2 regions of the Acidovorax sp. DW039 genome follow, and region 2 is predicted to be linked to the other one. Evidence: predicted binding sites of a transcription regulator. Region 2 holds the regulator's gene; the other holds the start of a gene.
What was found. The regulator FNR, encoded in region 2, switches genes on or off when oxygen is low (the NO sensors DNR and NnrR bind a similar motif). The targets are predictions, from matches to a motif close to TTGATNNNNATCAA.
Positions count from the first base shown of each region.

Region 1: a site for FNR is predicted at 1,524-1,537, ahead of clpB (ATP-dependent chaperone ClpB). Genes of this name have one in related genera too.

Region 1 is NZ_AP029019.1:3,727,132-3,730,357, forward strand. It holds gene clpB (ATP-dependent chaperone ClpB) at 1-1,447, opposite strand, end outside; gene AACH87_RS16675 (kelch repeat-containing protein) at 1,625-3,226, opposite strand, start outside.
Region 2 is NZ_AP029019.1:3,034,767-3,037,992, forward strand. It holds gene hemN (oxygen-independent coproporphyrinogen III oxidase) at 1-903, opposite strand, end outside; gene fnr (fumarate/nitrate reduction transcriptional regulator Fnr) at 1,093-1,815, shown strand; gene AACH87_RS13530 (hypothetical protein) at 1,897-2,190, opposite strand; gene AACH87_RS13535 (FixH family protein) at 2,258-2,533, opposite strand; gene ccoG (cytochrome c oxidase accessory protein CcoG) at 2,579-3,226, opposite strand, start outside.

The sequences.
Region 1 (3,226 bases), 690 kb from region 2:
GCTGCTTCACTTTCTCGACCTGCTCGCGCACCTGCTGGCTGCCCTGGGCCTGGGCTTTTTCAGCGGTCCACACGTCCTCCAGGTCGGCAATCTCTTTTTGCAGCTTGTCGATCTCTTCCTCCAGCAGCGCCAGGCGCTTTTGCGAGGCCTCGTCCTTCTCCTTTTTCACCGCCTCGCGCTCGATCTGCAGCTGGATCAGGCGGCGGTCGAGCTTGTCGATGGCCTCGGGCTTGGAGTCGATTTCGATCTTGATCTTGGCCGCGGCCTCATCGATCAGGTCAATCGCCTTGTCGGGCAGGAAGCGGTCGGTGATGTAGCGATTGGAGAGTTCAGCCGCAGCCACGATGGCCGGGTCGGTGATCTCCACGCCATGGTGCACTTCGTACTTTTCCTGCAGACCGCGCAGGATGGCGATGGTGGCCTCCACCGTGGGCTCGCCCACCAGGATTTTCTGGAAGCGGCGTTCCAGCGCAGCATCTTTTTCGATGTACTTGCGGTACTCGTCCAGCGTGGTCGCACCCACGCAGTGCAGCTCGCCGCGCGCAAGGGCAGGCTTGAGCATGTTGCCCGCATCCATCGCGCCCTCGCCCTTGCCCGCGCCCACCATGGTGTGCAGCTCGTCGATGAAAACGATGGTCTGGCCTTCGTCCTTGGCCAGTTCGCTCAGCACGGTTTTGAGGCGCTCTTCAAACTCGCCGCGGTACTTGGCACCGGCCAGCAGGGCCGCCATGTCCAGCGAAAGGACGCGCTTGCCCTTGAGCGACTCGGGCACCTCGCCCGCCACGATGCGCTGGGCCAGGCCTTCCACAATCGCGGTCTTGCCCACGCCGGGCTCGCCGATGAGCACCGGGTTGTTCTTGCTGCGGCGCTGCAGCACCTGGATGGCGCGGCGGATTTCGTCGTCGCGGCCAATCACCGGGTCGAGCTTGCCTGCACGGGCGCGCTCGGTCAGGTCCAGGCAGTACTTTTGCAGCGCGCCGCGCTGGCCTTCGGCCTCGGCACTGTCCATCTTCTGGCCGCCACGCACGGCGGTGATGGCAGCCTCCAGGCTCTTGCGGGTCAGGCCGTTGTCTTTGGCGATCTGCGCGACATCGCTTTTGCTGTCGGTCAGCGCCAGCAAGAAGAGTTCGCTGGCAATGAACTGGTCGCCGCGCTTGATGGCTTCTTTCTCGGTGGCCTGCAGCACACGGCCCAGCTCGGGGCCGCCCTGCACCTGGTCGTGCCCCTGCACTTGCGGCAGGCGCTTGATGGCGGCTTCCGCTGCGCTGGTCAGGCCCGGTACGTTGGCGCCCGCGCGCTGCAGCAGCGCTTTGGGGCCGTCGTCCTGCTTGAGCATGGCCAGCAGCACGTGCACGGGCTCAATGTAGGCGTTGTCATGGGCCAGGGCCAGGCTTTGTGCATCGCCCAGGGCTTCCTGGAATTTGGTGGTGAATTTGTCGAGACGCATGGGTGAATGTCCTCCGAATTGCAGAGCACTTGAGGCGGGGTGTGCCTGATTTCAAGACACTGCCCCCGCCTGCCCATTGACCTGCATCAGCGAATCATCCCGCCATCAGCGCCATAGAATGCTATTAATTTTATAGCTTATAGCGCTTACCCCATAAGCGCTAGCAGCCATTTTTCTTCAGTTTTTTGTTGCCCTGCCGACCGAGCGCAGCCGCCCGGGTGCGGGGCCGCCACCCCACCCAGCCGCCAAGCCCAGCAAGGCGGCCAACCCCACCAGGCTCCAGGCCGACAGGGTCGGGATGGCGGCCGGGCCGGAAGCCGCCAGCAACACCGGGACCACGGGGTCATTGATGGTGCCGTCTTGCACGCCAAAGCTGTTGTCGCCCCAGCCGCCGTCCGTCACGTCATACGTCACGGTGTTGCCGCTGATCTGCAGGTTCGCAGGGTCGTAGTAGCGGCTGCGCGCGGGGCTGTCGGGTGTGGGGCCGTACTTTTTCACCGTCATGCCGGTGAGGTCCGGAAACGTGACGGCCACGCGCACGGTAGCGCCCGGCTGGCAATTGACAAGGCGCACGCGGAACGCCCCGTGCGGCAGGGTGCCCCCCGGATAGGGCGCGGGCGCCCCCATAGGGCCGGTGCCCGCCAGGTCCAGCTGGCAGCTGGTGGCATCGTCCACCACGCCCACATTGACAGGGCCCGAGCCCGTGTCCGTGGGCCGGGGCAGGGTTTCAAAACGCGCCTGCACCGTGCAGGCCGCCGTCACCGCCGCCGTGGTGTAAGTGCTGCCCGCCAGTGTGCCGCCGCAGCCCGTGACGGCGGCAATGCGGTAACCCGCTGCGGGGGTGACGGTGAAGCTGCTGACCTGGCCTTCGGTCACGTTGACCATGCCGGTGGGGCTGATGCTGCCGCCAGGCAGGGCCGAAGCCGTCACAGCGTGAAGGATGGGCGTGAAAGCCGCTGTGACGGTGCAGCTCTGCGTGACCGCACTGATGGTGTACTCGTTCTGATCGCGTGTGCCACCACAACCCACCACGGACGCAATTTGATAGCCAGTTTGGGGCGTCACGGTGAAACGGATGGAATCTCCTGCGGGAACCACCTGCGCACCGTTTGGGGAGATGGTGCCCCCGGTCCCGGCCACCGCAGTGACTGTGAGTCCAACCGCGAAACTGGCGGTCACATTGCAATGGGCGGTGATGGGGCCGGTGGTGTACACCGTGCCTACCAGCGTACCGCCGCAGCCCTGAACAGACGCTACCGCGCCTGGGTTGGACCGCACTGTAAACGAAACACGTTCTCCCCTCAGCGCACTCACTGGCAGTGCTGGTGACATATCTCCGCCTTCGTGCCAAGCCGGCGTGACCGCAAACCGCTGCTCGAATTGGTCCACCTCGGTGGTGTGCTGGTTGCCTCCGACCGTTCCCCCCACCCCCAGCGCACGGCCCGAGGGCAGCAGGACCAACCCAAGTTCAGCACGCGCGGTGCGCAAGCTCGTCACCTCGGTCCAGGTGAATCTGGATTCATCAAAGACCAGCGCGCTGTCATACGGACTCGACACAGGCGCACCGGACGTCGCACCATCTCCGCCAGCAATAAGAACGCGGCCATCATCCAGCAGCACGGCTGCGTGCCGCGCCCGGGGCTGCGGCAGATCAGCGACGCGGCGCCATCCCAACTGCGGGTAGTAAAGATAGGCTTCGCTCAGGGCTTGACCGGCGTGATAGCCGCCTGCTGCCAACACCACGCCGGAGCGCAGCTTCGTGAGGGTGGCCTGCCGCAT
Region 2 (3,226 bases):
TGCAAGGGCATCTGTAGGCAGGGCAAAGTGATCCATCCCCACATAGACGTAACCGGCCTCCAGAAACGCGTCCAGCGAGCGGGCCAGCATGGACACCTTGGCGCCTGCTGTTGGCAGTTCCGCTGAGATGATGCGCCGTTGGGGTTTGAAGCGCTCGGGCAAATGGGCGTAGGCGTACAACGCGATGCGGTCAGGGCGCAGCTGTGCAATCTGCTTCAGCGTGCGATCAAATGACTCAGGAGTTTGCCGCGGCAAGCCGTAAATCAGATCGACGTTGATGGAGTCGAAGCCGATGGATCGTGCAGACTCGACCAAGGCAAACACCTGCTCGGCAGGCTGCACCCGGTGCACAGCCTTCTGCACTTCTGCATCGAAATCCTGCACACCGAAACTCAGCCGATTGAAGCCCAGTTCAGCCAGCAAAGCCAACCTGTCGGCGTTGACAGTGCGGGGGTCCACCTCAATCGAATACTCACCGCCTGGCGCAAGGGTAAAGCTGCGCTTGAGCATGGACATCAACTCACGCAGCCCAACGTCGGAAAGGAACGTTGGAGTGCCGCCCCCCAGATGCAGCTGGCTGACCACCTGCCCTACACCACACTGGGCCGTGTGCAGGTCAATTTCCCGGCTCAGGTACCGCAGATAAACATCGGCGCGATCATGGTGTTTGGTAATGATCTTGTTGCAGGCGCAGTAGTAGCATAGCGACTCGCAAAAAGGAATGTGCACATACAAAGACAGTGGCATCGCCTTGGCACCGGTACCCAGCCCCCGCTGTGCGAGGGCCAGCGTGTAGTCCTCCTGCCCGAAAGCCTCCACGAAACGGTCCGCCGTGGGGTAGGAGGTGTATCGGGGGCCCGGCACATCAAACCGGGTGAGTAGTTCTGGGGTTACTGCGGTCATGGGGATATCCTTGCGTACTGGCTTACTGTGCCGCAGCCTTCTTTTTGCGTCCTTGACCTGCATCAAGTGAAACGATCTCCACTGGAGCGACAATTTGATGCATATCATCTGCTACTACTCGCAGACCGAGGCATGCCGGCCTCCCTCGTCGGGCACGATATGTCCGAACTACATCCAGGTATCTGTGCCATGAATCCGCTCACCATCAAAGTCGCTTGCTCAAACTGCAATCTGCGAGAACTTTGTATGCCTGTCGGCCTGAACGAAGAACAGCTCCAGCGCATCGACGAGGTGGTCGCAGTGCGCCGCAAGGTCAAGCGTGGCGGCACCCTTTTTCGCAATGGTGAGGCGTTCACATCGCTGTATGCCATTCGCACGGGCTTTTTCAAAACCTGCGTGGCGACGGAAGATGGCCGCGATCAGGTGACCGGGTTCCAGATGGCTGGTGAAATCATTGGTCTCGATGGCATCGTGAATGAACACCACACCTGCGATGCCGTGGCACTGGAAGACGCTGAAGTGTGCGTCATGCCGTTTGACCGCATTGAAGAGCTGTCGCGCGAAGTGACTGCCCTGCAGCACCACGTCCACAAGATCATGAGCCGCGAAATCGTTCGCGAACACGGGGTAATGCTGCTGCTGGGCAGCATGCGTGCTGAAGAGCGCCTTGCGGCCTTTTTGCTGAATCTGGTGCAGCGCCTGCATGCGCGCGGGTTTTCCCAGTCTGAACTGGTGCTGCGCATGACGCGTGAAGAGATTGGCAGCTATCTGGGTTTGAAGCTTGAAACTGTCAGCCGCACTTTCTCCAAATTTGTGGAAGAAGGCACTGTGGAAGTGCGACAGCGTCACGTCAGGATTCTCGACACCGACGCCTTGCGACGCATTGTCAACAACCAGCAGGCCTGCCACTAGGCCCACTGACGGAGCAGTAACCAGCTGCGTTCAACACACAATCCCTTCCCCGTTATCGCAACGCGGAAGGGATTTTTGTTATCAAGAGCAGGAAGGCGTCTTGCGGCAGTCGTCCGGGCGATCGTGCTCAGGTACAGGGCAGCGATTCAATTCAAACGGCGACATGGCCAGCAGTGTCGTCAACGCACTGGAAACCATGGTGAGTATCCAGAACGCAAAAAAAACGACCGTGTAAACACCACTGCGCGACAGCCCCAGAGGGTGACCAAACCAGTGCAGATCCTCCGGGTCCACCAAGGCAAATACCAGCATCTCCAGGCCGCCCGCCACCAGGAAGGCGGGCCATGCAATCCACATCAGGCGTTGCGTCCACATCGTTCTGTCTCCTTGCTGCTTGGCTTCAGGCTGAGCTCTTCACAAAGAGCATCGGGACCAACTTAACTCAGCGCGGCTGGTCCTTCAAGGGGGTTAGCGCGTGGTTTCGGCCCTTCACGGCAGGCAACATGCTGGGGTCTGCCTTCTCCAGCGTCTTGTTGATATCGATGCCTTGCTGGTAGTAGTCCTCTGCCACCACCGGATCGGGCCTGGACATGGCAATCCACAGCGTAACAAACCCGGCAACGACCACCAATGCTGGCCCTGCCAGCACGAGCCAGACGTGGCCAAACTTCCACCAAGGTGCCGAACCCGAAGGGGCTGCCGAAGAAACTGCTGACATATTCATCTCCTTCACATTCAGGCTTGCAAGCCTAAGCTCCGCTGCTTACCTGGGAACCAAAAATACTGTTTTCTCTGCCACGTGGGCACCACTTTCAGCACCAATCTCTACCGTGATCGGATGGGAGCCGGGCGAGGCAGAGCCATAAGGCACCTGGAGCCGCACAGCCACCCAGCGCGACTGGGCGGGCTCGATCTCCACCTCTGTCTCAGAGGCCACTTCCAAGCCTTCCAGCCCCTTGGCGCCAATGCGATAGCGCTGTGGCGCCTCAGTGGCATTCATGATCTGGATACGGTAGACGTTTTCCAGCTTACCCCCTGCCACGATGCGCGACAAGGCCGCACGGTCGCGCACCACGTCCACCTTCAGCGGGGTGCGCATTACCAAGCTGGCCAGCATCGCCACACACAAAGCCACCAGCACAGCGCTGTAAATCAATACCCGAGGACGCAGAACACGGCGCAGGATCTGGGATTGAGTCCAACGCTTGACCACCCCGTTCTGGGTCGTGAAACGGATCAGCCCGCGGGGGTACTTCACCTTGTCCATCACGGTGTTGCAGGCATCCACACACAGGCCGCAGCCTATGCATTCGTACTGCAGCCCCTTGCGGATATCAATGCCGGTCGGGCACACTTGCACGCACAGCGTGCAGTCAATGCAATCGCCCAAACCCTTGGCCTTGTGGTCCAC